4 regions of the Thioalkalivibrio sp. AKL6 genome follow, and region 3 is predicted to be linked to each of the others. Evidence: predicted binding sites of a transcription regulator. Region 3 holds the regulator's gene; each other region holds the start of a gene.
The links. The regulator FliA, encoded in region 3, starts transcription of late flagellar genes. The targets are predictions, from matches to a motif close to GCTAAAGTTNNNNNNNNNNCNGCCGATA.
Positions count from the first base shown of each region.

Region 1: flgM (flagellar biosynthesis anti-sigma factor FlgM) is a predicted target of FliA. The motif match lies at 2,955-2,982, and genes of this name have one in related genera.
Region 2: D575_RS0103005 (putative motility protein) is a predicted target of FliA. The motif match lies at 2,288-2,315, and genes of this name have one in related genera.
Region 4: D575_RS0108060 (methyl-accepting chemotaxis protein) is a predicted target of FliA. The motif match lies at 5,816-5,843, and genes of this name have one in related genera.

Region 1 covers NZ_AQXS01000010.1:69,377-77,278, forward strand. Annotated here, with positions in the region: gene pheT (phenylalanine--tRNA ligase subunit beta) at 1-246, shown strand, start outside; gene D575_RS0108310 (integration host factor subunit alpha) at 250-549, shown strand; gene D575_RS0108315 (MerR family transcriptional regulator) at 533-889, shown strand; tRNA gene D575_RS0108320 (tRNA-Pro) at 1,143-1,219, shown strand; gene D575_RS0108325 (flagellar brake protein) at 1,304-2,020, opposite strand; gene D575_RS0108330 (flagella synthesis protein FlgN) at 2,103-2,588, opposite strand; gene flgM (flagellar biosynthesis anti-sigma factor FlgM) at 2,604-2,918, opposite strand; gene flgA (flagellar basal body P-ring formation chaperone FlgA) at 3,058-3,735, opposite strand; gene D575_RS0108345 (chemotaxis protein CheV) at 4,543-5,481, shown strand; gene D575_RS0108350 (protein-glutamate O-methyltransferase CheR) at 5,686-6,501, shown strand; gene flgB (flagellar basal body rod protein FlgB) at 6,718-7,125, shown strand; gene flgC (flagellar basal body rod protein FlgC) at 7,158-7,577, shown strand; gene D575_RS0108365 (flagellar hook assembly protein FlgD) at 7,588-7,902, shown strand, end outside.
Region 2 covers NZ_AQXS01000007.1:309,266-317,167, reverse strand. Annotated here, with positions in the region: gene D575_RS0103020 (DUF3429 family protein) at 1-559, shown strand, start outside; gene folE (GTP cyclohydrolase I FolE) at 584-1,237, shown strand; gene D575_RS0103010 (class I SAM-dependent methyltransferase) at 1,517-2,146, shown strand; gene D575_RS0103005 (putative motility protein) at 2,381-2,593, shown strand; gene D575_RS0103000 (YceI family protein) at 3,060-3,698, opposite strand; gene D575_RS0102995 (CDP-alcohol phosphatidyltransferase family protein) at 3,691-4,470, opposite strand; gene D575_RS0102990 (zinc-binding alcohol dehydrogenase) at 4,607-5,617, shown strand; gene D575_RS0102985 (6-carboxytetrahydropterin synthase) at 5,656-6,054, shown strand; gene D575_RS0102980 (glycosyltransferase family 4 protein) at 6,060-7,112, shown strand; gene D575_RS0102975 (class I SAM-dependent methyltransferase) at 7,109-7,902, shown strand, end outside.
Region 3 covers NZ_AQXS01000010.1:378,325-386,226, reverse strand. Annotated here, with positions in the region: gene flhF (flagellar biosynthesis protein FlhF) at 1-138, shown strand, start outside; gene D575_RS0109805 (MinD/ParA family protein) at 125-949, shown strand; gene D575_RS0109800 (RNA polymerase sigma factor FliA) at 946-1,713, shown strand; gene cheY (chemotaxis response regulator CheY) at 1,755-2,135, shown strand; gene D575_RS0109790 (protein phosphatase CheZ) at 2,231-3,007, shown strand; gene D575_RS0109785 (chemotaxis protein CheA) at 3,052-5,115, shown strand; gene D575_RS0109780 (chemotaxis response regulator protein-glutamate methylesterase) at 5,118-6,233, shown strand; gene D575_RS0109775 (flagellar motor protein) at 6,235-6,978, shown strand; gene motD (flagellar motor protein MotD) at 6,986-7,888, shown strand; gene D575_RS0109765 (ParA family protein) at 7,885-7,902, shown strand, end outside.
Region 4 covers NZ_AQXS01000010.1:10,856-18,757, forward strand. Annotated here, with positions in the region: gene msrP (protein-methionine-sulfoxide reductase catalytic subunit MsrP) at 1-48, shown strand, start outside; gene D575_RS0108035 (sulfite oxidase heme-binding subunit YedZ) at 61-708, shown strand; gene argF (ornithine carbamoyltransferase) at 1,282-2,199, opposite strand; gene D575_RS0108045 (acetylornithine transaminase) at 2,196-3,392, opposite strand; gene D575_RS0108050 (superoxide dismutase) at 3,496-4,077, opposite strand; gene D575_RS0108055 (DASS family sodium-coupled anion symporter) at 4,239-5,747, shown strand; gene D575_RS0108060 (methyl-accepting chemotaxis protein) at 5,909-7,819, shown strand.

The DNA of each region.
Region 1 (7,902 bases), 310 kb from region 3:
GCCGAGTCGGTGGCGGCGGGCGATGTGCTGGCGGCCATCGACGAACTGGGCCTTGAGCTTCTGCAGGATGTTCGCCTGTTCGATGTGTATCAGGGCAAAGGCTTGAATCCGGACGAAAAAAGCCTGGCTTTGGGCTTGATTTTACGGGCTTTTGATCGCACCCTAGGCGAACAGGACGTGGCTGGCGTCACCGACGCGGTGGTGCAGCATCTCCAGGCCCGGTTCAACGCAACCTTGAGACAATAGCCGATGGCAGCTGTAACCAAGGCGGATCTCGCCGCCGCGCTAAACGAGGAACTGGGTCTCAACAAGCGCGAGGCCAAGGAATTCGTCGAGATGTTCTTCGAGGAGATGCGGCAGTCGCTGGAGACCGGCGAGGGCGTGAAGCTTTCCGGGTTCGGGAATTTCATCCTGCGTGACAAGAACCAGCGGCCAGGGCGCAATCCCAAGACGGGCGAAGAGATTCCGGTCTCCGCGCGTCGTGTGGTGACCTTCCGGCCGGGACAGAAACTGCGCGAGCGGGTAGAGAGCTATGCTGGAGGCGAGTAACCACCAGGAACTGCCCGCCATCCCGGGCAAGCGCTACTTCACCATCGGCGAAGTCGCGGAGCTGTGCCAGGTCAAGCCGCATGTGCTGCGGTACTGGGAGCAGGAATTCCCGATGCTGGAGCCGGTCAAGCGGCGCGGCAACCGTCGCTACTACCAGCGCCAGGACGTGATCCTGATCCGTCAGATTCGCGCATTGCTGTACGAAGAGGGCTACACCATCAATGGTGCCCGTCAGAAGCTCTCCGGCGACGAAGCCAAAGGTGATCGTCAGCAGGCCCAGCAGATCATCCAGGACACCATCTCGGAGCTTGAGTCGGTTCTGCGCGTACTGCGCGCCTGAGGCCCGGACCCAGGGGGTGGGTGGCTTTCGGGACGTCGTGTTGATGCGATTCGCTTCGCTCGTCGCATCCTACAGAGCTGAATCGGATTTACGGTAACGCAGGCGGGAACCCGCGTAGGATGCGACGAGCGAAGCGAATCGCATCAATGCGCCATTCTCGGCGTACGTGGCACGAATGGTCCGCACGGATCTCGCAGCAATGGGGTGGCCGATGCTTTCGTGAAGGCGGGGAATCGGATATAGTTCGCGGCTTCGGGGCGTGGCGCAGTCTGGTAGCGCATCTGCATGGGGTGCAGAGGGTCGCAGGTTCAAATCCTGCCGTCCCGACCAAACAGGAACGATCAAAAAAGGCCGCTTTAAGCGGCCTTTTTTTGTGTTCGGAGTTGCGGGTTGCGGCGTCGCCTGGGCGCAGGCTCAATCCATCGAGCGGCGGCGCGCTTCGCGCTGGTAATGGAGCAGGGCGATGTTGGTCTGGCGTTCCATCCACTGGGTCATTCCGACGATCTCGAAGCCTGCAAACTCGAAGCCATCACGCGTGCTGCGGCGACGGTTGGCCAGCCGCAGGTCCCCGGAAAGGCGTTCCCTGACATCGGGGAGCAAGAGGTTCTCGAAGGCCAGGTTCGCCTGGTCCTCAAGCGCATCCAGAAGGGTGGTGGACAACTCGATGCACATGCCCTGGGCAGAGAGGTCGGCAACCTCGCCAATCACGGGATCCTTCCAGGCCTTTGCATGGAGTTCGATCTGAGGCCGCTGGGCCATCGGGATGTGCACGCGGAACGTTTCGCGGCGTTGCAGGTAGTACAGAGTTTCCGGATAGGTGCAGACGTAGAGCGCGCCTTTTTGCTCCTGCTCGATGCGTGTTACATGCGTGCCGAATCGTACTGCAACCCCGCGCAGCGCCGCGAATACGCGCAAGTCCATGCCGGCCTGAACCTGCTGGTGCGCCCGAGGCGGGGTCAGCTCGTCGAGAAAGAGTTCCTTGGCGGCTGGGTCCAGACGGACCAGGGCCGAGGTGTACAGGGGGCCGTCGGTATCCACGCGAACGCTCACGACGGTGAGCTTGTGGTCGAGGTCCTTGAGGATGCCGGCAATCCGGTCCGGCTTATCGACGGTATAGTCCGTGTCGTCCATGCGTCCGAAGTGTTAGGAAGGTGTGAGGACGCAAGGTACTGGTGGATGCCGCGAAAAGCCAGCCTCCACCAGGACCGGGCTCTCAGGCCTGGGTGATCTGGCGTCCGCCGTGGTTTCCGGGCCGGGCGCGGCCATACGGGTCGTAGGTGGCCGCGGGGCCGGTTTCCTCGCCGCGGAGGATCTGCATGGAGAGTTCCACGCGCTGGCGGTCACGGTCGATCAGGCGCGCATTGCCTTGATTCAGAGTGTCGCAGCGTTCGATGGACTGGCGCAGGGCCTGCCACAGGTCGTTCAGTACGACGCCATCGTCCATCTTCGAGAACAGGCGCGCGACGCCCTCGGGGCTGAAGGCCTCGCCGGCGGCCTCGACCAGGCCTTGCTGGTTGCGTGTCTCGGTTTCCAGTTCATGCAGCAGGGTCTGCTTGCCGGTCACCACGTCCTGCAGCGTATCGGGTTGGCGCGCTTCGACCGCGCGCGTCTCCTTTAGCAGACTCTCTTCCAGCTGATGAGCCAGCCGGATTGAGGTCTCGAGCGAGCGTTGCAGTTTATGGTGCGCGTCGGCATTCATGGGCGATAGACCGGGTTAGCGCAGCAGGCTTTCGAGGTCGATCATGCGATCGGCCAGCTGCTGGTTGTCCACTGGATAGTTGCCGCTGGAGATCGCCTCGCGCAGTTCTGCAACGCGGGCGGCGTCGAAGGGGGCGGTGTCGCCCGCGCCGGCCGCGGCATTCATTGCCTGGGCGGCCCCGGTGAGCGTGACCGAATCATTGTTTGCCGTCGATGCGTTACCGGAGGCCGGGGCACGGCTTGCCGTGTTGGCGGACTCGTCGCGACCCTTTACCCCGGGGTTCTGGTTGTCGGGGCGCAGGCTGTTCGTATTGAGGCCCTTGATATCCATGATGCCTTCCTGTTGTTGTAACTGTGCTGCAATTGTTTACGGCCAGCGTTGCTGAAACTGTAGGCCTCGGGGGCGGAAAAGTGTAACGGGCTTCACAGTCCGCTTCGAAGATCGTTGGCGTGCCTGGTGGGTCGAGGCCTCAAAGCGCTACCCGGATGTGGCCGGAGGCCTGGATTTCGCCTTCGACGACGCGCCCGGAGGATGCGTTCTTGACGCGGATTCGCTCGCCCAGCGTCCCGTTCTCCAGCGCTTCGCCCTGCATGCGGATGGCGATCGAGCCGTTCTCTGCCAGGATGGTAACCCGCTGGCCGCGACTGATGATCTCGCGCGGGCTCACGTGCTGCGTTCCGATGATCTGACCCGGGCGGATGCTGCGCCGGGTCTGCTGGCCGATCAGGGCATTCTTTTCCTCATGATAACTGCCGGCATGGCGCGAGGTCTCGATTCGCTGGAAACGCAGGTCGCCCGCCGAGAGGGTGTGCTGGCGCGGCAGGGTACGGTTCGCAACCAGCACTTCGGCGTAACGTTCGACCGTCGCCGGCACGTATAACTGCCAGGTCACCGGGCCGGCACACTGGATATGGACAGCGGTGTTGCCGTCACGCCGACCGCCGGGTGGGAAACGCGCTTCCAGGCCGTCCGTGCAGGGGACGAGGCGCAGACGCTTGTCGAGCTGGCCAATCTCGATGGAAACATCCTTCTCGGTATCGGTAACGCCCAGTTCCTGAATCAGGAACTGCTCGGCGGCGTGACGAATGTCGTCAACCGGGTGGACTTCGGCCCGGACGCTGGTAGACAGCAGTACCAGGATGAACAAGAGGGCGACTCCGGCAAGGAGACGCGGAATGCTTCGCACATTTGCGTTCGAGGCGATCACGCTCGCTGGCGAGGCACCGGAGGGCCCGCCTTTTCCTGGAACGAATGAGGCCCCAACGCGAACGAGCGAACGGATCAGCGTCTCCCTGGCAGCGGAAGAAAATTCTGAAATGGGTCGGCGCTGGTTCATGTCGCGGTCCTGTTTGGTCCTGTCCTGCGCAGCCAGTTCGGTGCGGGCGTCGGACTGTGCGCGAATGGCTCGGGTTTGACGGATCTTGCGTCGATGTCGAGCGAGTCGCGTGCAGTTTCAGTACGCAAAAACATGCAGATGTCGTGCCAATGAATGGGCATCTCGCGCCGCGCGCGCATTCAAGGCCCGTCGCGGGCGGCCGTTATGGCCATGAGGCGGCGTCAGAAGGCGCATGCACGCAAATGCAAATGACAGGCCGGGGTTGCGCGGTGCACACTTGGCCTTTGAGGCCTGTCCGGTGCCTAGGGAAACACTGATTAATGTACGCACTCGCGTTGGTACCCCAGGTTCCCCGAGACAAGGCGCGTCGTGCAGCGGGTAGTGGTTCTACCCGCAAGCGGCGCAACGCAGGATCGGGGAACCTGGGGTACCAACCCCACAATCCTTTGAAAAGCAGGGGCTCGGCCGCTTTTGCGTGCGCACGGCGTTGCGGCTCCCTTGTGCAGAATGACTGCACGGCAGTCGCCGCGCCTTGTTCGCACGCAAAAGCGACTCGAGCGCGAGCGTGTACATTAATCAGTGTTTCCCTAGAGCAATCGGGGCAAGGAGAGCGGCACGATGAGTCAATTCATTGACGATGTGAATCAGCGAACCCAGTTGGTGGGGCAGAACCGCATGGAGCTGCTGCTGTTCCATCTGGGCGGGTCGCAGACCTTCGGGATCAATGTCTTCAAGGTCCGCGAGGTGATTCCGTCGCCACCGCTGCGTCAGATTCCCGGCTCCATGAGCGTGGTGCGCGGGGTGGCGTCGCTGCGTGGCGGTACCGTGCCGATCATTGACCTGGCGCGAGCGATGGGCCTGCGTGGCGGCGTCGGGGCGGTCGACAACGGGGAGCAGAAAGTGGTGGTCACCGAGTTCAATCGTTCGGTGCAGGGCTTCTGGGTGTCGGCGGTGGACCGCATCGTCAACGTGAACTGGCAAGACGTGAAGTCGCCCCCGCGCGGAACCGGACGCGAATCCTTCCTGGTGGCCGTCACGGAGATCGACAACAAGCTGGTCGAGATCATCGACGTCGAACGGGTGCTCTCCATCGTCAATCCGCTGCCCAGCGAGGTCTCGCCATCCATCCGCGAGAACGCCAGAGAGGCCAGCGGGCGCAAGGTCGTGATCGTCGATGACTCGGTGGTGGCGCGCAAGCAGATCGAGGGCGCGATCAAGGGCCTCGGTTTCGAATACGACGTCTTCAAGGATGGCCAGGAGGCACTGGATTTCCTTGAACAGAAGGCCGCGGAAGGGCCGGTGGGTGACCAGATCGAGATGGTGATCTCGGATATCGAGATGCCACGCATGGACGGCTACACCCTGACCGCGCGCATCCGGGACAACACCGCGCTGAAGGACCTGAAGGTGCTGCTGCACTCCTCGCTGAGCGGTGAGTTCAATACCGACATGGTCAAGCGCGCGGGCGCGGATGCCTTTCTCTCCAAGTTCAATCCCGATGAGCTGGCCAATGCCGTACTGGATCAGACCGGGCGCGAGAGTCAGCAGGCCGAATGACCGGTCGGGCGGAACCGCGTTGCCGCCCGGCAAGCCCGGAGCGGCGACGGGTGGCCGCCACTCGGTGTGTATGGTGCCATGCGCGCGACGCCGTATACTCGACCCGATCTTCGGGGTCACCCCGGTTTTCCGGCCAAGAGGCCCCGGTCAAGGATTCGTCATCAGGATGCCTAATCACGATGGACAGCGCTCAGGGATGACTCGGTGATCGATTCCCGCGACTACGAGGAGTTCTCCCGCTTCCTGCAGGACTGCTGCGGCTTGGTGTTGGGTGACAGCCGCCAGTACCTGGTTTCCAGTCGTCTGTCGCGGCTGCTCGACGAGTTCGACTTCAAGAGCGTCCCGGAACTGCTGCATGCGATGCGGCAGGCCCCGAATCCGCGCCTGCGCACCCGCGTGATCGATGCGATGACGACCAACGAGACGTCCTGGTTCCGCGATGGCTTTCCGTTCGAGATCCTGCGCCACGTGCTGTTGCCGGAACTGGCCGCGAAGGGAGGCAGCATCAAGGTCTGGTCCGCGGGCTGCTCCAGTGGGCAGGAGGCCTATACGATCTCCATGGTGGTCTCGGAATGGGAAGAATCGCGGCCGGCCCGGAAGGTACCGGTTTCCATTCTTGGCACGGACCTGTCAGAGAAGATCCTGGACGATGCGCGGCGGGCCGTGTACGACGGCCTGAGCATCGTGCGCGGGCTCAGCGAGAGCCGGCGCGCGCGCTTCTTCGAGACCGTCGCGGATGGCCACAAGGTGATCCCGGATGTGCAGCGGCGCTGTCGCTTTCAGAAGCTCAACCTGATCGACAGCTATGCGGCGCTGGGCAAGTTCGACCTGGTGTTCTGCCGCAACGTGCTGATCTATTTCTCGGGCGACACCAAGCGACAGGTTCTTGACGCTATCGCCCGGCAGATGAATCCGGGCGGGTATCTGTTTCTTGGCGCTTCCGAGACCGCAGGGCCCTATACCCAGGCTTTCGAAACCGTACGAACCGAGTACGGCTCGGTACTTCGTCTGAAGTCCTGACGTAATCCAGCCCCGGGGCTGATTCCCGGGAACGCCCGTGCAATGCGGGCGGCGAATCGTTCCATCCCTTCCCCTGGCTGCCCGCTGTGCCTGCGCCCCTGCGGCACGCCGCTCGAGAATGGCATAACGATTGCATCAGTCCCCCTGCGAAGGGTCGCAATCGGTGCGCCCCGTTCTCCAAGCGAGGGTCCGCCGCGGGCGGACAGGACGGAAGCGATGAGTCTCTCTCTCGACAAGGCGATGGGTATTTCTCCGCAGGCCGTGAACGTGCGGGCGCAGCGCATGGAGCTGTTGGCCTCCAACATCGCCAACGCGGATACCCCGAACTACAAGGCGCGGGATATCGATTTTCGTGCGGTGCTCGAATCCGCGGCCGGCGGCGGCAATAGCTTGCCCATGGCGCGCAGCCAGGCGGCGCATCTCGACCCCAACGCCGGCGCGATGAACGGGCAGGTCGAGGCGCTTTACCGCGTCCCCTCGCAGGCGTCGCTGGATGGCAACACGGTGGACCCGCAGATGGAGCGGGCCGCCTTTGCCGAGAACGCCGTTCAATACCAGAGCAGCCTGGAATTCCTCAATCGCCGGGTCTCCGGCATCCGCGAAGCCCTTAGGGGCGATCGCTAACGTGACGCGGACCTGATCGGGAGATCGATGTCGTGAGCAACCTCTTCAGCCTGTTCAATACCTCCGCCTCGGCGCTGTCGGCGCAGTCGGTGCGCCTGAACACCGTGGCCTCGAACCTGGCCAACGCGAACACCGCCGCGACCAACCCCGACGAGGCCTATCGCGCCAAGCAGGTGCTGTTCCAGAGCGTGATGGACCAGGCAAACCCGAACGGTTCGTCGACGGCCGTTCGGGTGGCCGGCGTGACCGAGTCGCAGGCGGCGCCGCATGCGCATTACGAACCCCATCACCCGCAGGCCAACGAGGAGGGCTACATCTTCCGTCCGGCCATCAGCGTGGTGGAGGAGATGGCCAACATGATGTCCGCCTCGCGCAACTACGAAGCCAACGTGGAGGTGATGGAGACCTCGCGTCAGCTGCTCCAGCGCACATTGCAGATCGGTCAAGGCTAGGGAGCCATCGATGACACAGATATCCCCCGAATTGCTGGATCGCCTGGGCCTCTCGCGCCCCGAGCAGAAACAGGACAAGGACATGGACCGCCTGGGCCAGTCCGACTTCCTCAAGCTGATGACGACCCAGCTGGAGAATCAGGATCCGATGGAGCCGATGGACAACGGCGACTTCCTGGGCCAGATGGCGCAGTTCTCGACCGTAACCGGCATCGAGGAGCTGTCCAAATCCTTCCAGCAGCTGGCGCAGTCGCTGGGCCAGAACCAGACGCTGCAGGCGGCCTCCCTGGTAGGCAAGGACGTGCTGGTTCCCGTCGAATTCGGC
Region 2 (7,902 bases), on a different contig from region 3:
CGCCGCGGTGCTGCCGCTGTTTGTGACGCGCGAAGGGGTGATCGGCGGCCTCCCTGAACTGCGCGAGTACCTGGGCCACCGGGCCCTGCAGGCGCGCGGCGAGGGCGCGCGACCGGATACCCCGGCACCTGCGTTGCAGGTGCTCGGGTACGCCGGGCTGCTACCCTTCGCGTTCTTCGGCATCGGGGCCTGGATGGCCCAGCCCGAATGGCAGGTTTTCGCACTGGAGGCCCTGGCGCTCTATGGTGCGGTGATCCTGTCGTTCCTGGGGGCGGTCCACTGGGGAATCTATCTGGCGGATCGGCAGCACCGGGTGGGTCCGCTCTCGGCGCCGGTGTGGGCGGTGGTGCCGTCCGTCCTGGCCTGGCTGGCGGTGCTGCAGCCGCTGCCGCAGGCCTTGATGACGCTGGCCGTGCTGTTTCTTGGGGTGTGGTGGGTGGATCGGCTGAGCCTGCAACGGCGGGCGTTGCCCCGTGGCTATCTCGGTCTGCGCCTGGTGCTGACCGTGGGCGCGATGCTGGCCCTGGCCTCCGGCCTCGCGGTCACCATCGCGGCCTGAGCAGGAAAGAGGAAGAACGCGAGAATGAACGAGAACAAGGAACCATCGATGAACGCAGATGACCGCATGGCCGACGAGCCGACGGCCACCCCTGCCTCGGGCCAGCCGCTGGCCGCCCCGGAACAACTCGCCGAGCACTACCGCGAGATTCTCGCCGGGCTCGGCGAGAATCCGCAACGCGAGGGCCTGCGGGACACGCCGATGCGCGCAGCCAAGGCCATGCAATATCTGACGCGTGGCTACCAGCAGGACCTGGACACCATCGTGAATGATGCGCTGTTCTCGTCCGATAACGACGAGATGGTCCTGCTGCGCGATATCGAGTTGTACTCCCTGTGCGAGCATCACCTGCTGCCGATCATCGGCAAGGTGCATGTCGCCTACCTGCCCGATGGCAAGGTGATCGGCCTGTCGAAGATTGCCCGCATCGTGGACATGTTCGCTGCACGGCTGCAGATCCAGGAGAGCCTGACCCGCGAGATTGCCGAGGCGCTGATGCAGGTGACGGGGGCCAAGGGGGTTGGCGTGGTGGTGGATGCCAAGCACATGTGCATGACCATGCGCGGGGTGGAGAAGCAGCACTCCTCCATGGCGACCTCGGTGATGCTGGGCGCCTTCCGCGAGGACGGCCGCACCCGGCGCGAGTTCCTCAACCTGATCGGGCGTACCGGCAACTGAGGGGGACGCTGTGCTGGCGCGAACGCGTCAGCCTGTACCGGTCGGAGCGGCCACACAAAAAAATGGCCCGGCGAAGACGCCGGGCCAAAGATCATTCGGACACCCGTGTGATGGAGGGTTTGCGTCCGAACGGCGGATCACCGGCTGCCGTTGCCACGAGCCGATGATTTCCGCAACTTGTATAAGTGGACAGGGACTGTGGAAACAGGTTCCTGCCACCCGCCGAAAGAATGTGGCATGCGTCACATTTCTCCCCCCCCTGGCACCCACGGAGTCGCGATGCGCGGTCTTGAACAGATCCCCTGGCTGTATGACGGCCTGATGGCCGGTGCCGATCTTCTGGGGCTGCGTCGCTGGCGACGGCGCCTGGTTGAGGGCGCCGAAGGCCGGGTGCTGGAGGTCGGCTGCGGGACCGGGCGCGATCTGCCGCTGTACGCGGATCCGACGCAAGTGATCGGCATGGATCCGGACCTGGCCGCGCTGCGGTGGGCGCGACGCCGTGCGCCGACGGTCCCGCTGGTGGTGGCGAAGGCCGAGGCGCTGCCATTTGCGGATGGGGTGTTCGATAGCGTGGTCTCCGGCCTGGTTTTCTGCAGCGTCCAGGACCCGCCGCGGGCTCTGGGCGAGGTGCGCCGGGTGCTGGCGGACGGCGGCGCGCTGCGCATGCTGGAGCATGTGCGCCACACCCGCCCGCTGCTGGGACGGGCGCAGGACCGGGTGCAGCCGGCCTGGACCTGCGTCACCGGCGGTTGCCATCCGAATCGCGATACCGAGGCCGCGGTGGAGCAGGCCGGGTTCTGTATCGAACCCGAGGATCGCGTGGCCCGTGGCGTGATGCGGCGCTTTGCCGCGCGGGTCTGCCGAGCGCCCGAAGGTCCTGCCGGACACAACGCCGGGAAGACTGATTGAAGGTCGAGGACCTTGTTCACCACGAAGGGCACGCAGGCGGGAAGAAGGGGAAGGATCGGCGACGAGAGTTCCGGTGCTGATGGTCGTTCGTGCGGTTGTGCGTTGAAAATTCTCCCGCGTGCGAAAAAATCGTGCATGGAGGCTCAAGTCTTGCGGGATACGGCCGTCACCGGGGGCAGGTCCGTCGTCCTGAGCGCTGGCGGGCCTGTACATTCAGATTTCGGGAGTACCAGGATGGACGCAAGCGCGATTGCCGCAACGGCCACCCAGCAAAGCCAGCAGCAGCTGGCCATGCAGAAAGATGTGGCCCTGCAGAAGAAGGCGATGGAGTCGCAGGAGATGGCCGCTCAGTCGATGCTGGAGGCACTGCCCGACATTGGCGAGATGCAGGCCGCCACGCAGGGTCTGCCGGCAAACGTGGGCACCAACATCAACACGACCGCCTGACGCCCCCCCCCAGTCCTTTCGCCCTGCAAGGCCCCGGCGCGTTACTACCCGGGGCCTTTTCGTTTCCTGATTAGCAACGAGCGTCAGCCAGGCTCAAGGCCCGTGCGGGCCCGTGTCTCCAGGCGCCTCCTACATCGTCATCCCGGAAACCACGAAGCGGTGATCCGGGATCTCGCGGGGGTGCGCGGCGGCGTGGGGGTCATGGGCTGGAGATCCCGGCTCTGCGCTGCGCTACGGCCGGGATGACGCGGGAGTGTTTTGGTCCCGGGTGTCGGAGCCGCTGCGTCCGGATGCCCCCGGACCCCGCGATCACGCGGTCTTCCGTCCAGAGCCGTCGCGCCCGCCCTGCGCGGCAGGCCGGGAGCCTTCCATGCTCCGTGCCTTGGGTGCCCTCTGTGGTTACACGCCCCGGTGTTTCCTTCGTCTCTTTGAGTGTTCGTGGTGAACCCATTCAGGCGGCCGTCCGTTACTGCCGCTGCGCCTCGAACTCGATCATCAGTTCGACCTCGTCGCCAACGATGTCGCGGGTCAGGCCGTAGGTCATGCCGAAATCGGAACGATCGAAGCTGCCACGCATCGACGCCCCCAGCACGTACGGGCGGCCGAACAGGCCACCCAGCGGGAACGGGTAGCGCCCGACCTTGTTGATGGTCACGTCGAGATGGATGGTGCGGGTCTCGCCCAGCAGCTCCAGGCCGCCACTCAGGCGCCCGGTGTTCTCGCCGGTGGGCTGGTAGCGCGTGGCGGTGAAGCGCATCTCCGGGTACGCCTCGACGTGCAGGAAGTCCTCGTTGCGCAGGTGGTCGTCGCGCTCGGCGTGGTTGGTGAACACGCTGTCGGTCTTGATGACGAAGAAGCCGCCCTCCAGTTCGCCCGAGTCCGGGTCGAAGGTGAACTCGCCCTCGGCCTCCAGGAACATGCCCATGACCTTGGCGTAGCCGGCGTGATCGACCAGGAAACCGACTGCGAAGTGGTCGGGGTCGATGACCCAGCGGTCGGCATCGGCCAGGGCGGCAGCGGGCAGGGCGAAGGTCGCGGTCATCAGGCAGGTCAGGAGCGCGGAGCGCAGGCGGCTGGAAAAGCGGTGGTTGCGGGCGTCAGTCATGACACACCTCCGGTCGGTGGCGGTAGAGCCAGTGGATATCCACGGCAAAGGACAGGCCGAGGGCCAGCAGGCCGGCCAGGGCGATGGTGATGGCGGCGCTGGCGGGCAGGCCGGGGATCAGCACCAGAAGCAGCACTACGGTCTGCAGCACGCAGACGGTCTGGCGGCGGCGGCTGGGTGGCAGCGCCCCGGCCAGCCAGGGCCAGGGGCGGGCGGCCAGCACGAAGGCATAGCGCATCAGCCCGATCAGGATCACCCAGGGGCCGACTGCGGTCATCTGCCAGGCGAGCACGGACAAAGCCAGGATCATCGCTGCGTCCAATTCCATGTCGAAGCGGGCGCCGAATGCGGTGGCGCTGTCGGTGCGCCGCGCGACGGCCCCGTCGAGCCCGTCCAGCAGCAGGGCCAGACCCGCCAGCGCAATCACCCAGAGGGCCAGCAATGGGTCACCCGTGGCAGGGGGGGCGAATACCAGGGCCCCCAGGGGTGCGGTCAGGGCGGCGCGCAGCAGCGTGACCCGGTTGGCCGGGCCGGGGCCACGCCCGTCCCGGGCCAGTCCGTCCGGGGGGGTGGTGGTGGCGAGCAGGGCGCCGAGCATGAACCAGAGCACGACAAAGCCGATGATTGCGTGCGGTCCCAGTTCGGCGTGCAGCATCAGCGTTGCCGTGACGACCAGGCCCAGCAGGCCGGCGACGAGCCCGTCGGCCGCCCAGACGCGGAGACCGGTCCGTATCCGCGCCGCGGAGCGACGTTTGGCGGTGGATGATTCCATGGGGGGATTGTAGCCCTCCGTGGGAGGTCTCCGGGGCCTTGCCTTGCGACCACGCCGCGCGCCGGGAGTTGCCGCTTGGAATACGCTTCGCCCACACTGCGCGGATGATGACGCCGCCTTGCACCCTGACCTTGCAGTGCTTCCGGTGAACACGCCGGCTCCCGAACAGGCCTTCTGGGTGGTCGGTCCCGGCACGGGCGAACTGCGCCCGGAGGCACTGGCGGAGCCGGTGTCGGGGGAGGTGCGGGTGCGCACGCAGTTTTCCGCGATCAGTCGCGGGACCGAGTCGCTGGTCTTTCATGGCCGGGTCCCCGCGAGCCAGCATCAGGCAATGCGCGCGCCGTTCCAGGCGGGCGAGTTCCCCGGGCCGGTCAAGTACGGATACATCAGCGTCGGAACGGTCGAGGCGGGGGACGAAGGGGATGCGCCGCTCGGGCAGCGGGTGTTCTGTCTGTATCCGCACCAGAGCGCCTACGTCGTTCCCGCGGCCGCGGTGGTCCCGATCCCGGATGCGGTGCCCGCGGAGCGCGCGGTGCTGGCGGCCAACATGGAGACGGCGATCAACGCAGTCTGGGATGCGCACTCCGGTCCGGGGGATCGCATCGCCGTGATCGGGGCGGGGGTGGTCGGGCTGCTGGTGGCCTGGCTGCTGCGGGCGATCCCCGGCACCGAGGTGACGTTGATCGACCCCAACCCCCAGCGCGAGGCCGTGGCGGCCCGGCTGGGGTTGAGCCTTTGCACCCCGGACGCGGCGCAAGCGAATCCGGACCTGCAGGGCCTGGACGGGGTCGTGCATGCCAGCGGCAACCCGGCCGGGCTGGAGCAGGCGCTGGCGCTCGCCGGGGTCGAGGCCCGGGTGGTGGAGATGAGCTGGTACGGCGATCAGCCGGTGCCGGCGCCGCTGGGCGAGGCCTTTCACTCGCGGCGGCTGACGTTGCGCAGCTCGCAGGTCGGACGCATCCCGCCGGAGCGCGCGGCGCGCTGGGACTATCGCCGCCGCCTGGCGCTGGCGCTGTCGCTGCTGACCGATCCGGCGCTGGATGCCCTGATCAGTGGCGAGGATGCGTTCGCCGACCTGCCGACGGCGATGCAGCGTGTCTCCGGGCCTGAGGCCGAACGCACGCTGTGCCACCGTATCCGTTATTGACCCTTTTCCGATTAACGCGACCTGCGGGGAACTGCCCGATGTACAGCCTGAACGTCCGTGATCATTTTATGATCGCCCACAGCTTTGCCGGCGAGACCTTCGGCCCGGCCCAGAAGCTCCACGGCGCGACCTACGTGGTCGACGTGACCTTCCGCCGCCAGGCCCTGGATGCCGACGGGCTGGTGGTGGATATCGGCTGCGCCAGCGAGGTGGTCAAGGCCCTCCTGGGCGACCTGAACTACCAGAATCTGGACGAGCGCGAGGATTTTCGCGGCCAGAACACCACCACCGAATTCCTCGCCCATGAACTGCACCAGCGCGTGGCGCGCGCCATCCATGCCGGCGAGCTGGGCGAATCGGCCCGCGAGCTGGACGCGGTGTGCGTAACCCTGAACGAGTCGCACGTGGCCTGGGCCAGCTACGAGGCGGCACCCTGAGCCGAATGCGTGAGCTCGGCCTGGTGGTGCCGGGGTCGCTGGAGCAGCGCACCGGCGGGTATCGCTACGATGCGCGCATGGTCGCGGGCTTGAGGGCGCGCGGCTGGACGGTCACGGTGCGCGAGCTGGAGGGGGCATTCCCCGGGCCGAACCCGGCGGCCGAGTCGGCCCTGGACGCCGCGCTTGCGGGCTTTCCCGATAGGCGGGCCGTGCTGCTGGATGGCCTGGCGGCGGGTGCCTTTCCCGGGGTGCTGGCCCGCCACGCCGAGCGCCTGCATCTGATCTATCTGCTGCATCACCCGCTAGGCCTGGAGACCGGGCTGGAACCGGCGCGGGCCGATGACCTGCTGGCGCGTGAACGCGCCGCCGTGGGTCAGGTCGAGGGCGTGCTGGCCACGAGTGCCTTCACCGCCGGGCAGGTGGCCACCTGGGGGGTGTCTTCCGGGCGGCTCCAGGCGATACCGCCGGGGATCGAACCGCGCCCGCAGGCGTTGGGGCCCGGTCCCGGCGAGCGCCCGCTGCTGCTCTGTGTGGGCTCGGTCGTGCCGCGCAAGGGCCAGCTGGAACTGGTGCAGGCCCTGGCGTGCATACGGACCACGGACTGGCGGGCGGTCTTGGTGGGTTCGCGGGTGCGGGACGCGGCCTATGTGCAGCGGGTGGAGGCGGCGATCACCGAGGCCGGGCTTGGAGACCGGATCGAGTGGGCCGGCGAATGCGACGATGCGGCGCTGGAGGGCTGGTACGGGCGGGCCTCGCTGTTTGTCCTGCCCAGCGCTTACGAGGGCTTCGGCATGGCCTATACCGAGGCGATGGCGCGCGGCCTGCCGGTGATCGGTACCACCGGTGGGGCGATCCCTGCGACCGTGCCGGAGGCGGCCGGCCGGCTGGTTCCGCCGGGAGATATCGGGGCGCTTGCCGCGGCCATCGACGCCTTGTTGACCGATGCTGGAGCGCGCCACCGGATGGGGCGGATGGCACGCGACGCGATGGCGGAACGTTCGGACTGGGATGGTGCGGTGGCCGCACTGGAACAGACGCTGGAGGAGTGGCTGCAATGACGGAATCCTTCGACGCCGACTGGCTGGCCCTGCGCGAGGCAGCCGATCATGCCGCCCGGCCGGAGGCCCTGGTCGAATCCCTGCGTGCGCATCTGGCTGGGCGTCGTGTCGCCGGCCCCCTTCAGGTGACGGATCTGGGCAGTGGCACCGGCTCCAACCTGCGCTACCTCGCGCCGCGACTGCCGCCCCCGCAACACTGGCGGCTGGTGGATCACGATGCCGGGCTGCTGGCCCGCGCCGGCGCTCCCGGCGCCGGGATCGAGCTCGAGCGGTGGGTGAGCGACCTGGCCGACGATCCGGGTGCGGCCCTCGCGGGCGGATCGTCGCTGGTGACCGGTTCGGCGCTGCTGGATCTGGTTTCGGAGGCCTGGCTGGACCGGTTGCTTGCGGCCTGCGCCGAACAGGGTGCCGCGGTGTTGTTCGCACTGAGTTATGACGGGCGGATTCGCTGGTCGCAGCCGCATGCCCTGGATGCCGAGTTGGAGGACGCGGTCAATCGGCACCAGCGCTCGGACAAAGGGTTCGGGCCGGCCCTGGGGCCGACCGCCGCGCCGGCCTGTGCGGCGCGGCTCGAGGGGCTGGGGTACGGGGTGCAAACCTGCGCCAGTGACTGGCGGATTGACGCGCATCGGGCGGCGCTGGGTGTGGCCCTGATCGACGGCTGGGTGGCCGCGGCCAGCGCGATTGACCCGGGCCGGGCGGCGGATCTGCGAGCCTGGGGCAAGGCGCGCGCCGTGGCGCTCGCCCGCGGCGAGGTCGAGCTGACCGTCGGGCATCAGGATGTGCTCGG
Region 3 (7,902 bases):
ACCTGGGCTGCCGAACGGCTTGCCGAAATGGAACCGCCGGGGCGCTCGCGCTCGCCTCTGCGCCCGGCGCAGGGGGCCGAGCCGGCAACACTGGAACTGATTCAGCCGGTTGGAAAGGGGCGTTATGCCACGCACTAACAAGCCGTTGAAGGTCATTGCGGTCGCCTCGGGTAAGGGCGGGGTCGGGAAGACCAACGTGTCGGTCAATCTGGCGGTCGGCCTGGCCCGGTTGGGCCGCGAGGTGATGCTGTTCGATGCGGATCTGGGTCTGGCCAACGTGGACCTGTTGCTCGGGATGCGCCCGGAGCGCAGCCTGCATGATCTGGTGACCGGCGCGGTGGACAGCCTGGACGATGTCCTGGTCCAGGGGCCGGACGGGGTGAAGGTGGTCCCGTCGGCCTCCGGTATCGCGGCGATGGCGAACCTCACGCCGGCCGAGCACGCAGGGCTGATCCATGCCTTCAGCGCCTACCGCAGGCCGCTGGATGTCCTGATCGTGGACACCGCCGCAGGCCTGCAGGAGTCGGTGACTTCGTTCTGCCGGGCGGTACAGGAGACCCTGGTGGTGGTCTGCGACGAGCCGGCTTCGATTACCGATGCCTATGCCTTGATCAAGGTGCTGCACCGTGACCACGGCCTGCGGCGTTTCCGCATGGTCACGAACATGGTCAGCGGGCGCGAGGGGGCGGAGCGGCTGATGCAGAAACTCAATACCGTCTGCGGCAAGTACCTGCCGGAGGTGGTCCTGGACTTGGCCGGCTATATCCCCATGGACGAACATCTGCGCAAGGCCGTGCAGAAAAGGGCGCCGGTGGTTCAGCAGTATCCCGGCAGTCCGGCCGGCAAGGCGTTTGCCGACCTGGCACACACGGTGGATCGCTGGCCAGTCGGTGGGGGTGACCACGGGGGCGTCGGGTTCTTCGTGGAACGAATGCTGCAGAGCGCATGATGACGACGCGTAATCGCCTTTCCGGCTACCAGGCGACGTCCACCGCGACCGGTGGACACGAGAAGTTGATTGCCGATCACGTTGAACTGGTGCATCGCATCGCGCACCACCTGATGGCCCGTCTGCCGGCGTCGGTCCAGGTCGATGATCTGATCCAGGCCGGCATGATCGGTCTGCTGGAGGCGGCGCGGCAGTTCGAGGGCGGGCAGGGGGCGACCTTTGCCACCTACGCCGGGATCCGCATCCGCGGTGCGATGATCGACGAGTTGCGTCGCAGTGACTGGACGCCACGTTCGGTGCATCGCAACAGCCGGCGTATGGCCGCCGCGATCCAGAGTGTCGAGGCCCGCGAGGGGCGTGCGGCGCGTGGGAGCGAGGTGGCGGCCGAGCTGGACGTGCCTATCGATGACTATTACGACATGCTCAAGGACCACGCCGGGGCCCATCTGTTTGCACTGGACGATCTCGGCGGCGGGGATGACGGGGCCGATCGTGTGATCGAGGGGCAGGAAGTCTCGCCGTCGCGTAGCCTTGAGGCTGGCGAGTTTCGCGAGGAGTTGGCCGAGGCCCTTGGGGATCTGCCTGAACGCGAACGCCTGGTGCTTTCGCTGTATTACACCGAAGAACTGAATCTGCGCGAGATCGGGGCTGTTCTGGGCGTGACCGAGTCGCGCGTGAGCCAGATTCGCAGCCAGGCGGTCATTCGGCTGCGCGCGCGCATGGGGTCGTGGCTCGAAGACGGCGCGGCTTTGCAGTTATTCTAAAACTCACCTTACGAATCCCGGAGTGACGTGTGGACAAGGGAATGAAAATTCTCATCGTGGACGATTTTTCCACGATGCGGCGCATTATCAAGAACCTCTTGCGAGATCTTGGCTTCAATAATACGCAGGAAGCCGACGACGGCAGCACCGCGCTGCCGATGCTGCAAAATGGTGACTTCGACTTCCTGATTACCGACTGGAACATGCCCAACATGCCGGGCATCGACCTGCTGAAGGCCGTCCGCGCGGATGCCAACCTGAAGTCGATGCCGGTGCTGATGGTGACGGCCGAGGCCAAGCGCGACCAGATCGTGGAGGCCGCGGAGGCGGGTGTGAACGGTTATGTGGTCAAGCCGTTTACCGCTGAAACGCTGAAGGAAAAGATCGACAAGATCTTCGAACGTATTGAAGCACAGGGCTAAGGATCGCCCGGTGGTGAATACGGACGACGTCCGTCTCGCTTGCGCGGGTGGGCGTGACCCGGCTCCTTCGGCGCCGTACCAGCAAGAGGCTCCTCATGACTGAACAGGAACACCCCCCACGCGACGGTCAGCTCGAGCTGGCCCGACAACTGGTGCAGACGCTCGAGGCGGGCGACGACGCGGCGGCGCGCGCACTGGTGCAGGATCTTGCGCGTCCTTACGACCGCGAGCTCTTCGACGAACTGGGCAAGCTGACGCGCGACCTTCACGAGGCCTTGCAAAGCTTCCGTGGGGACTCGCGTCTGGTAGAGCTGACCCAGGCGGAGATCCCGGATGCGAAGGAACGCCTGAACTACGTGGTCACCATGACCGAGCAGGCCGCGCACGCCACGATGGGCGCCATCGAGTCGAGCCTGCCGATCGCCGAGTCGTTCAGCCAGCAGGCGGCCGACTTGACCGCCAAATGGACGCGGTTTCGCAACCGGCAGCTCTCGGTGGACGAGTTCCGCGATTTCGCGCGTGAGCTGGACAGCTTCTTCGGGCAGGCGGGCGAGGACGCCGAGGAGTTGCGGCGGCTGCTCTCCGAGGTGCTGATGGCACAAAGTTATCAGGACATTACCGGCCAGGTGATTCGCCGGGTGATCCAGTTGGTGACTGACCTCGAAGAGAACCTCGTTACCCTGATTCGGCTCTCCAGCGGGCGCATGGAGCAGGTCGAAGCGGCCGAAGCGTCGCTGGAACGTGGCGAAGAAGACCGCGAGGCGGACCGCAAGGGCCACGGCCCCAGTGTGCCCAAGACTCAAGATTCCAGCGCAGATGTCGTTCAAGGACAGGACGAGGTGGACGATCTGCTATCAAGCCTGGGCTTCTAGCAGTGCCCCCCATACGACTGGCGCCACGGGACCGGAGAGACTGAATGGCCATCGACCCCAATGACGAAATCCTTCAGGACTTCCTGATCGAGGCCGGGGAACTGCTGGAGGGGCTCAACGAGCAACTCATCGACCTGGAACAGAATCCGGACGATCGGGATCTGTTGAATGCGGTCTTTCGAAGCTTCCACACCATCAAGGGGGGCGCCGGGTTCTTGAGCCTGGATCCGCTGGTGACGGTGTGTCATCACGCCGAGGACGTCTTCAATCTGCTGCGCAACGGCGAGCGTCGGGCCGATAGCCATCTGATGGACACCATGCTCCGCGTGCTGGACTCCCTGAACGTCATGTTCGGGGATCTGCGCTCCGGAGTGGACCCGACCCCCGCCGATGCCGCGGTGGTCGAGGACCTGCGGCGCATGGCAAAAAACGAAGACGTCGCCGGAGATACCGCCGCGGCGCCGCCCGCGCCTGAACCGGAGCCCTTCCCCGAGCCACAGGCCTCGGCCCCCGGCGACGCCATGGTGGGCGGCGGGGAGGAGATCACGGACGACGAGTTCGAGGCCCTGCTGGATACGTTGCATGGTGACGGTGCCCCGGCACCCGTGGACGCGGCCGTGTCGGGCGGCGCCGGGGCCAGCGAAGACTCGGGCGGCGATCTGATCAGCGACGACGAGTTCGAGAATCTGTTGGACGAGTTGCAGGCCAAGGGCGGAGGTCCGGCATCGCCCGAACCGGCTGCGGACGCCCCTGCGGATCCACTGCCGACCGAGCCTGCGGCAGCGGCGCCCGAGCCGGAAAAAGCGGTAACGCCGGAGCCGGCGGCCGCCGGTGGGCAGGGCGGTGGTGGTGCCCGCGCCGGCGGGGCCGAGGCTGGGGGGCGCCCGGCTCCACAGGGCGAGACCTCCGTGCGCGTGGATACCGAGCGGCTGGACGAGATCATGAACCTGGTGGGCGAGCTGGTTCTGGTGCGAAACCGCTTGAGCATGCTGCGTTCGCAGCATGTTGACGACGAACTGGGCAAGGCGATCAGTTCGCTGGCACTGGTGACCTCCGACCTGCAGACCTCGGTGATGAAGACCCGCATGCAGCCGGTGAAGAAGGTCTTCAATCGCTTCCCTCGAGTGATCCGCGATCTGTCGCGGAATCTGGGCAAGGAGATCGAACTGGAGATCTTCGGCGAGGAAACCGACCTCGACAAGAATCTGGTCGAGGCCCTGTCCGATCCGCTGGTGCATCTGGTGCGGAATGCTGTGGACCATGGCATCGAGACGCCCGATGTGCGCGAAGCGGCGGGCAAGCCGCGCAAGGGTACGGTCGTGCTCGGCGCGGCCCAGGAGGGTGATCACATCGCACTGCTGATCAAGGACGACGGCGGTGGCATGGACCCGCAGGCCCTGCGGCGCAAGGTGGTGGAGAAGGGGCTGATGGAGCCCGCGATGGCCGAACGCATGACCGATCGCGAGGCCTTCAACGTGATCTTCATGGCCGGATTCTCCACCAAGACCGAGATCTCGGACGTCTCCGGCCGCGGGGTTGGCATGGACGTGGTCAAGACCAAGATCTCGCAGCTCAACGGCACCATCGAGATCGATTCCGAGATCGGCGTAGGGACCACGCTGCGGGTGAAGCTGCCCCTGACCCTGGCGATCCTGCCCGCGCTGATGGTGATTCTGGACGGCCGGCGTTTTGCGATCCCGCTGGCCTCGGTCTCCGAGATCCTGGATCTGGATTTGACCAAGACGAATTACGTGGATGATCAGGAAGTCATCATGGTGCGCAAGCACGCCCTGCCAGTCCATTACCTCAAGCGCTGGCTGAAGCCTGGGCACGAGCCTGAGGCGCGCAAGGATGCCCACGTGGTGGTGGTCCATACGGCCGACCGCAAGGTAGGACTGGTGGTGGATGATCTCGTGGGGCAGGAAGAGGTGGTCATCAAGCCGCTCGGCCAGAATCTGCAAGGCGTGAAGGGCCTGGCGGGAGCGACGATCACCGGGGATGGGGGCATCGCCCTGATCCTCGACGTCTCCGACCTGGTGACCATTCTGATGCGGCAACTGCAAATGTCCGGTCGACCGCGCCGCGCGTCGCGCTCGAGCGAGGGCTGAGGATGCCGATCAGGGTTCTGGTAGTTGACGACTCGGGGTTCTTTCGTCGGCGTATCGCCGAGATCCTGGATTCCGATTCCGGCATTGAGGTCGTAGGTTCGGCCGAGAATGGCGAGCAGGCGATCGCCAAGGTCCGGGACCTCGATCCCGATGTCGTGACCATGGATATCGAGATGCCGGTGATGGACGGCATCACCGCGGTGCGCAAGATCATGGCCGAGCGCCCGCTTCCGATCCTGATGTTCTCCAGTCTCACGACCGAGGGAGCCCAGGCGACCCTGGATGCGCTGGAGGCCGGGGCGGTGGACTTTCTTCCCAAGCGCTTCAGCGACATGGCGGGGGACGAGGACAGCGCGCGCATGCTGCTTCGGCGCCGCGTGCGCTCGCTGTCACGCAGCCGGGCGCGTTCCGTCAGTGCCCCGGGCACGACCACGCCTGCGCGGGAGGCCCGGCCGTCCGCGCGCCGCGAAGAGACCGACCGTCAGGCCGCGGCCGATGCGCGCAAGCCGGGTCCGGCGGTTGCCAGTTCCCGGCCGCCGACGCCGTTACGGCAGTTGCGCGCGGTGCTGATTGGTACCTCCACCGGCGGTCCAGTGGCGCTGCAGGAGGTGCTGAAGCCGCTCCCGGCGAATTTCCCGCTGCCGATCCTGCTGGTGCAACACATGCCCGCCAGTTTTACCCCGGCCTTCGCCGAACGCCTGAACGCCATGTGCAATATCGAGGTGCGTCAGGCGAAGGACGGTGATGTGCTGAAGCCGGGCGTGGCGCTGCTGGCCCCGGGCGGGATGCAGACAACGCTGGAGCGCGGCAGCCAGACGCATGTGCGAATCGCGGAGAGCCCCCTGGGCACCATCTACAAGCCGAGCGTGGATGCGGCCTTCGGTTCCGCCGTGGAGGCGCTGCGCGGGCAGGTGCTTGCCGTGATCCTCACCGGCATGGGCGCCGATGGCCGCGAAGGCACGCGGGCGCTGAAGGGCGCCGGCGCGCAGGTGTGGTCGCAGGATGCGGCGACCTGCGTGGTGTACGGGATGCCGGCGGCAGTGGCCGAGGCCGGCCTGTCCGATCATGTGTACCCGCTGCCCGAAATCGGGCCCGCAATGGTGAAGGGGTTCTGCTGACATGGATATCCTGAGCCTCATCGGGATTACCCTGGGGCTGGTGGCGGTGCTCGGCGGTAGCATTGCCAAGGGCAGTGGCCTGGGCGCGCTGTGGAATGCCGCGGCCTTCCTGATCGTGGTGCTGGGGACCCTGGGGGCGACCCTGGTGCAGGCACGGCTGTCGGTCTTCATGCACGGTATGCGCATCTTGCCGTGGGCCTTCAAGCCGCCGAAGGTCGACAATCGCGCGACGGTCGAGCAGATCGTCGAGTGGTCGCATGTCGCGCGCAAGGAAGGCCTGCTAGGCCTGGAGACGCTGGCCGACGAGGAGACCGACGGCTTTGCCCGCAAGGGACTGCAACTGCTGGTGGACGGTAGTGAACCGCAGACCATTCGCCAGATCATGGAGGCCGACCTCGACAACCGCGAGCACTTCGACCTGCAGGGCGCGAAGATCTTCGAGAGCATGGGGATCTATGCCCCGACCCTGGGGATCGTCGGCGCGGTGATGGGCCTGATGGCAGTGATGCAGAACCTCGCGGATCCAAGCAAGCTGGGGGCGGGCATCGCGGCGGCCTTTGTCGCCACGATTTACGGCATTGCCTCGGCCAACCTGCTGTTCCTGCCGGTGGCCAACAAATTGAAGTCGATTATTCAGAACCGTTCGCAACACCAGCAAATGCTGATGGAAGGCCTGATCGCCATTGCGGAAGGTGAAAACCCGCGGAACATCGAAAGCAAGCTGAGTGGCTTCATCCACGAGTGAGGTCACCATGGCGCGACGCAAGCGGGCGGAAGAACACCAGAATCACGAGGCATGGGCCATCCCCTATGGGGATCTGGTCACACTGCTGCTGGCGTTCTTCGTGGTGATGTACGCCATCTCCTCGGTGGACGACGGCAAGTACCGGGTGCTGTCCGAGTCGCTGGTGGACGCCTTCCGCGCACCGATGCAGGCCGACCCGATTCAGGTCGGGGACCCCACTGTGGCCCGGGAACGTACACCGCAGGATCTGCGTGCCCTGGTGCCTATCGAGGTCCAGCCGGGTCTGGTGGAAGAGGGTCCGCAGCCCATCGACATGGCCTTGAGTGGGATGCTTGACGAGGGCCCGGACGACGCCGGGATGCAGGTGTTCCTGGACGAACTGGCGGATACCGCGCGCGAGATCGAACAGGCGATGGCGCAATGGATCGAGGATGGCGATCTGCGCGTGACGCGCGAGGCCTATTGGCTGGAGATCGAGATCACCAGCCGTCTGCTGTTTGCGTCCGGGGCGGCGACCCTGAACCCCCAGGCGGAGGGTCTTCTGCAAGAGGTTGGCGGGATTCTGGCGCCACGTGTCTCGCGCGTTCATGTGGAGGGACACACGGACAATGTGCCCATCCAGACCGCGATCTATCCGTCGAACTGGGAGCTGTCGTCCGGACGGGCGGCCGCGGTGGTCAGCGTGTTCGAGGAGGTCGGGGTCGATCCGGAGAATCTGGTCGCCCTTGGCTATGGCGAGCACCGGCCGGCGGCCAGCAACGACACCGCGGAGGGGCGGGCCGAGAACCGGCGCGTGTCCATCGTGGTACTGCCCGGGGGGCGTCCGCGCGCCGAGGGCGCGCAGGAACCGGAGCGCCTGCGCGAGGATCTTCCGCCCGCACCGCTCCCGATGGATGGAGACACACCATGAAGGTCTGGGCGGTT
Region 4 (7,902 bases), 370 kb from region 3:
GAAGTCGCCTCGCTGTACGAGGGGATGGACCTGACGCGGTACATCTGACGCGGTGACGGCATGACGGCCTCAACGCGCCGGGCGCGCACCCGGCCACCGCGTGGCGTCTGGTGGGCGGTGCTGCTGGCCTCGCTGGTCCCGGCGGCCTGGATCGGCCTGCGTACGCTGGGCTGGTTCGACGGGCTGGGCGTGAACCCGATCGAGAAGCTGCTGGAACTCTCCGGCACCCACGCGATGATCGCGCTGCTGATCGCGCTGGCGGTCACACCGCTGCGACAGATGACGGGGCTGGCGTGGATCGTGCGGCTGCGGCGGATGCTGGGGCTGGTGGCGTTCGGCTACGTGACCGCGCACGCCCTGATCTGGCTGGGGGTGGATCTGTTCTTTGACTGGGAACTGGTGCTCTACGACCTGACCGAGCGCCCGTTCGTGATGGTCGGCTTCGCCGCCTGGCTGATCCTGCTGGCGTTGACGCTGACCTCCACCGACGGCGCCCAGCGCTGGCTCAAGAAGAAGTGGGTCTGGCTGCACCGTGGGGTGTACCTGGCCGGCGTGCTGGCGGTGCTCCACTTCCTGTGGCTGGCCCGCGCTGACTACGTGGAGGTCGCCCTGTACGCGGCGATACTCGCCTTCCTGCTCGGCTGGCGTGTCGTCTACCGCTGGCGGAGCCGCCGGCGCTTCCATGCCCGCCGCCGCACCCCCGCCTGAGCGTCCGGCTCAATTACCTTTTGTTGACCACGAAGGCACGAAGAAGGGTCGGGTCAAGGGCGTTCCTGATGAGCAACGAGCTTCCGCCCATTGCCGGGAACGTTCGTCCAGGGGTTGGCTCCGTCCGCCGCGGGGAGCTGTTGGGCTCCGCGAGTCGCATCGTTTCCTGCGTCGTGCCAGTTCCTTGATGGGATTCGCTGCGCTCATCCCATCCTACGACTGCGGGAGGGCAGCGGTGCGCGTCATCCCGGAAACCGCGTAGCGGTTATCCGGGATCTCGGCGGCTGGGGTTGCCCCGACGGGGGAGATCCCGGCTCTTCGCTTCGCTTCGGCCGGGATGACAGTGCAGGGGCCAGGGCCGGGGAGGGTGACATTCCCAAAAGGCCCGGATTAGGGCGACCTGCGGCGGGCCATTTACGTCCCCGGATGATCCCCGTGACTGGCTGACTCTCGTCGCTAATCAGGCGATTTTTTAACCCTGGACCTGCTCTGTTTCCTATGTGCCTTTCGTCGTCAACCGCCCTTGCCCTTCTTCGTGTGCTTCGTAGTGGATAAAAGGGGGCCCGAAGAACGTTAGCTGGCGTTAAGGGTGATCAGGAATTCGAGCAGGGCCTTCTGGGCGTGCAGGCGGTTCTCGGCCTCGTCCCAGACGACGCTTTGCGGGCCTTCCAGGACGTCCGTGGAGACTTCTTCTTCGCGGTGCGCCGGCAGGCAGTGCATGAACAGGGCGTCGTCGTTGGCGAGCCGCATCAGGTCGGCATCGACGAAGAAGCCGGAGAAGGCCCGGCGCCGCGCGCTCTTTTCCTGCTCCTGGCCCATGCTCGCCCAGACATCGGTGACGACCAGATCCGCACCCTCGGCCGCGGCACGGGCGTCGCGCGTCAGCTCGAAGTGTTCCTGCGTGGTCTCGACCACGCTGGGCTCCGGGTCGTAGCCTTCCGGACAGGCGGCGACCAGCTGGAAATCCAGCTGGCGGGCGGCGTACATGTAGCTGTGGCACATGTTGTTGCCGTCGCCGATCCAGGCCACGCGCTTGCCGCGGATGTCGCCGCGGTGCTCGACGTAGGTCTGCAGGTCGGCGAGCAGCTGCGCCGGGTGCTCCAGATCGGTCAGGCCGTTGATCACCGGGACCGAGGAGTGCTTGGCGAACAGTTCGATCTTCTCGTGCTCGTAGGTGCGGATCATCACGCAGTCGACCATGCGCGAGAGTACGCGGGCGGTGTCTTCGATCGGCTCGCCGCGGCCCAGCTGGGTGTCGCGCGGGGACAGGAACAGGGCGTTGCCGCCCAGCTGCTGCATGCCCACCTCGAACGACACCCGGGTGCGGGTGGAGGACTTCTCGAAGATCATGCCGAGCGTCTTGCCGCGCAGCAGGTCGTCGTGGTGTCCGCCCGACTTCAGCTGCTGCTTGAGCTCGATCGCCCGTTGCAGCAGGGCACGGGTTTCATCCCCGGAGAGATCGAGGAACGAGAGGTAATGGCGAGGGTTCATGCAGAGACCTCCTTGGGGACAGAGGATGACAGGAAGGCATCCACCAGGTCGGCTACGGTGGCGGCGATCTGTTCCACCTGGTCGTCGTCGATGATGAGCGGCGGCAGCAGGCGGATCACGCGGTCCGCCGTCACGTTCAGGATCAGGCCGCGTTCCAGGGCGGCCATCACCAGCTCGCCCGCCGGGCGGTCCAGCTCGACGCCGATCATCAGGCCGCGGCCGCGCACGGCGACCACGCCCGGGTGGTCGCTCAGGCGGTCGCGCAGGCGACCCAGCAGGAATTCGCCCTGGCGCGCGGCTTGTTCGCACAGGGCCTCGTCCTGCATCACGTCGAGCACGGCCAGCGCCGCCCGGCACACCAGCGGGTTGCCCCCGAAGGTGGTGCCATGCATGCCGGGACTGAACAGATCGCGCGCCGCACCGGCGACCAGATTGGCGCCAATGGGGATGCCGTTGCCGAGACCCTTGGCCAGGCTGACCACGTCCGGCGTGATGCCCTCGTGCTGGAAGGCGAACCAGTATCCGGTGCGCCCGATGCCGGCCTGGATCTCGTCCAGCATCAGCAGCCAGTCCTTGCGGTCGGCCAGCTCGCGCAGGCGGCGCAGGTAGCCAGGGGGCGGGACATGGACCCCGCCTTCGCCGGTGACCGGCTCGACCAGGATGGCGACCACGTCGGGGTCTTCGGTCAGGGCCTCTACCGCATCGAAGTCGCCGTGCGGGACATGCACGAAGCCCGAGACCAGCGGTTCGAACCCGGCCCGCACCTTGGGGTTTCCGGTGGCGGACAGCGTGGCCAGGGTGCGGCCGTGGAAGCTGCCCTCCATCACTACGATCTTGGGCTCGGCGATGCCCCGGGCGCGGCCGTGCAGGCGGGCGAGCTTGATCGCCGCTTCGTTGGCCTCGGCTCCGGAGTTGCAGAAGAACGCGCGGTCCATGCTGGCCAGCTTGCACAGACGCCGGGCCAGCTGTTCCTGCAGCGGGATGCGGTACAGGTTGGAGGTATGCACCAGCGTGCCGGCCTGGTCGCAGATGGCCTGTGCCACCTTGGGGTGGGCATGTCCGAGACCGCACACGGCAATGCCGGACAGGGCATCCAGATAGCGCTTGCCGTCGGTGTCCCACAGCCAGGCGCCTTCGCCGCGTTCAAAGGCGACGGGCAGGCGCTTGTAGGTGTTCTGCAGGGCGTCGTTCATTGGGTTCTCCGAAACCAAAGAGCCGGCGGAGGACCGCCGGCTCGATGAAAGGCGCAGCCGCATCATGCGGCCAAAGGCGCCTAGTATATAAACCCTTTGGGGTTTACTTCATCTGCTGGGCAGCAAAGTCCCAGTTGACCACGGCCCAGAAGTTCTCGAGGTACTTCGGGCGCGCGTTGCGATAGTCGATGTAGTAGGCGTGCTCCCAGACATCGCAGGTCAGCAGCGGGGTCTTGCCGTCGCGCAGCGGGTTGGCGGCGTTGGAGGTGTTGACGATCTCCACCGAGCCATCACTGTTCTGCACCAGCCAGGTCCAGCCGGAACCGAAGTTGCCGACGGCGGATTCGTTGAACTTCTCCTTGAAGGCATCGAACGAACCGAAGGCGCTGTTGATCGCGTCCGCGAGCTTGCCGGAGGGTTCGCCGCCGGCGTTCGGGGCCATACAGTTGAAGTAGAAGGTGTGGTTCCAGACCTGGGCGCCGTTGTTGAAGATGCCGCCGGCCGGGGCCTTCTTGATGATGTCTTCCAGCGAGGCATTTTCGAACTCGGAACCCGGCAACAGGCCGTTCAGCTTGGTCACGTAGGTCGCGTGGTGCTTGTCGTGATGGTATTCCAGCGTCTCGGCGGAGATGTGCGGTTCCAGCGCGTTCTTGGCGTAGGGCAGATCGGGCAGTTCGTAGGCCATGAAAGACTCCTTGTACGGTGTCGTGAGAAACTGAGGCGGCGGCGCACCCGAACCGGGAGCGCTGCTTAACAGGACAACGATAGTCACGTTGCCCGGGCGATGCAATTTCCGATGACGCCGGTTGGTTTTCACCCCGGCGGATTTCCCACAAGACGAGGCGCATGGCGGATACCGACAAGACGGGGCAGGAAGGCGAAGCGGCGGTGGCGAAGCGCTCGACGGTGGACTGGCGGGCCCGGATCGGCCTGATGCTGGGCCCGGCGATCTTTGTGCTGTTCCTGCTGGTGCCGGCGCCGATGGGGTTCGATCCGGCGGCGTGGTGGGTGCTGGGGCTGACGCTGTTCATGGCGACCTGGTGGATCAGCGAGGCGTTGCCGCTGCCGGTCACGGCGCTGCTGCCGATCGCGATCCTCCCGGTCCTCGACATCACCTCGATGGAGAACGCGACCGCGCCCTACGCGAACCCGATCATCTTCCTGTTCATGGGCGGCTTTGCGATCGCCTTGGCGGTGCAGCGCTGGGATTTGCACCGGCGCATGGCGCTGGCGATCGTGGCCCGTTCCGGGAATCGTCTGCACGCCCTGGTGGGGGCCTTCATGCTGGCCACGGCCGGGTTGTCCATGTGGGTCAGCAATACCGCGACCGCGGCGCTGATGCTGCCGATCGCCCTGTCGGTGCTGGGCCTGATCGAACGTGGTGCATCGCCACGGGGTCCGGGGGCGACTGCGGAGTCGCGGCGCCCGGCCCTGGCATTGTTGCTGGGGATCGCCTTTGCCGCGAACATCGGGGGCATGGCGACCATCATCGGCTCGCCGCCGAATGCCCTGACCGCGGCCTATCTCGGGGATCGCCACGGGATGGAGATCGGGTTTCTGGAGTGGATGACCTTGGGCCTGCCGCTGGCGGCGGTCCTCCTGGCCCTCGCGTGGTGGCTGCTGACGCGCTGGGTGTTCCCGGTGCACCGGGTCGAACTGACCGGCCTGCGCGCCCTGCTGGACGAGCAGCGCGCCACGGTCGGGCGCTGGTCGACCGCAGAGAAGCGGGTGGCGGCGGTGTTCGTGCTGGTCGCGCTCGCCTGGCTGACACGGCCGCTGCTGGAGGGCTGGTTGCCCATCTCGCTGACCGATGCCGGCATTGCGATCCTGGGCGCCGGCTTGTTGTTCCTGATTCCCTCGGGTTCCATGGAACAGCGCAGGTTGTTGGCCTGGGATAACACCCGCGAGCTGCCCTGGGGTGTGCTGCTGCTGGTCGGAGGCGGCCTGAGCCTGGGGGCGGCCATCGAGTCCAGTGGTCTGGCGGAGCTGGCGGCCGATGCCCTGGTGATCGCGCAGACCTGGCCGCTGATCCTGATCATGGCCGGGGTGGTGTTGCTGACCATGACGCTGAGCCACGTAACCAGCAATACGGCCACGGCCGCGACGCTGTTACCCCTGGTCACCGCGTTTGCGCTGAGCATGGACGTGCCGGTACTGATGCTGGCACTCCCCGTCGCCTTTGCCGCTTCCGTGGCCTTCATGCTGCCAGTGGCGACCCCGCCGAATGCCATCGTGTTCGCCAGCAACCGCCTGCAGGTGCTGGACATGGTGCGGGGCGGGGCACTGCTTTCCGTGGTGGCGCTGGTGCTGATCAGCCTGGCCGTCTACGTCTTCGCCGAGGCCCTGCTGGTGTAGCCGCGGCGCGGATTCGTTCTGTGATGGCCGTGTCCCCGACGTTCTTGTGGGGATGAAAAGCCTTCCATGCTCAAGTTCTAGGATTCGCCGCCGCTAGGGAGGGCGAACGGCCCATTATTTTGCGAGCTGGCGCTGACCGGCGGACCGAAGGACGCACAGACATGTTCAACAATATTCGAATTGGCGTACGGCTCATGGTGGGCATCATCGGCGTGGTGGTCCTCGCCGTGGTGCTGACCCTGGTCGTGGTGATGAATGCCCTGGGTACGATGGCGGACAGGGCGGAGCAGCGTGAGCTGAACGACTTGGCTGGCCAGTTGCTGGACCGGCTGGACCAGGAGTCGGCGCGCGCGACCGCGATGGCGGAGACCGTGGCGCGCATCCCGGATGTGCAGGAGGCCATGGCCGATGGGGATCGCGATCGGTTGGCCGCACTGACCGTTCCGAGTTTCGAGTCCCTGAGCGCCGATTACGGCGTGCGCCAGTATCAGTTCCACACGCCGCCGGCGACCTCCTTCCTGCGCGTGCATCGCCCGGATCGTTATGGCGACGACCTGTCCGGTTTTCGCCAGACGGTCGTCGACACCAACGACCGCCGGGCCCCGATCTCGGGCCTGGAAGAGGGCGTGGCCGGCCTGGGTATCCGCGGCGTGGTCCCCATCGCTCACAACGGAGAGCATGTGGGTTCGGTGGAGTTCGGGCTGTCCTTCGGCGACCCCTTCTTCGAGCAGTTCACCGAGGAGCTGGGTGCACCGGTCGCGCTCTACCTGCGCGATGAGGGTCGGTTCAACCGCTTTGGCGGGACCATCGAAGGCGAAGCGACTTTCAATGCGGCCGAGATGCGCGAAGTGCTCCAGGGCGAGCGCCTGGTGCGCAACGTGACCTACCAGGGCGAGCCGATGGCGGTGATCGCCCGGCCGGTGCGCGATTTCTCCGGCGATGCGGTGGGTGTGCTGGAACTGATGGTGGACCGCAGCGCCTACGTGACCATGACCCGCAACGCCACCGGCACGGTGGTCATGGTCGGCGTGATCGCGGTGGTTCTGGGCGCGCTGCTGGCCTGGTTCCTGACCCGCAGTATCGTGCGCCCGCTGTGCCAGACGGTGGAGCGTCTGGACGACATCGCCAGTGGCGAGGGTGACCTGACGCGCCAGCTGGAGGTGTCCGGCCGGAACGAGCTGGGCGATCTGGCGGTGGTGTTCAACCGCTTTGTCGAGAAGATTCGCGTGTTGATCCAGCAAGTGGCGGCGGGTTCCGATCAGGTCGCTGCCGCGTCCAACGAGCTGTCCGCGACCAGCGAGGAGACCAACGAGCAGGTGCGCCGCCAGAAGGCGGAGACCGACCAGGTCGCCACCGCGATGAACGAGATGACCGCCACCGTGCAGGAAGTCGCCCGCAATGCCGCGGATGCGGCGGCGGCCGCCCAGGCTACGGACCAGGACGCCGTGGCCGGTCAGCAGGTGGTGCAGAAGACGGTCACCGCGATCAACGGCCTGTCCAGGCAGGTCGACAATGCGGCCGAGGTGGTCACCCGCCTGTCGCAGGATGCCGAGCAGATCAACAAGGTCCTGGAGGTCATTGGGGACATCGCCGACCAGACCAACCTGCTGGCGCTGAATGCCGCGATCGAGGCGGCCCGCGCTGGCGAGCAGGGCCGCGGCTTCGCCGTGGTGGCCGACGAGGTACGCACCCTGGCCAGCCGGACGCAGGACTCGACGCACGAGATCCAGCAGATGATCGAGCGGGTCCAGAGCGGTACGCGCGAGGCGGTGCAGGCGATGGAAGATGGGCGTTCCAAGGCCCACGAGAGTGTCGAGCAGGTGAACCTTGCCGGCGAATCGCTCAACGCGATTACCCAGTCGGTGACCCGCATCAGCGACATGAACACGCAGATCGCCAGCGCCGCCGAGGAGCAGTCCACCGTGGCCGAGGAGATCAACCGCAACGTGGCCAACATCACCGAGGTGCTTGACCAGACCGCGGCGGGCTCCGAGCAGATCCGCAATGCCTCGGAGGAGCTGTCCAAGCTCGCCTCCCAGCAGCAGGAGCGTGTGGGTCAGTTCAAGGTCTGATACTCGACCGGATGGTGTCGAGCCCGCCTCCCTGTTCGGGGAGCGCGGGCTTTTTTATGCGTGTGGGGAAAAGGGCAGACGAA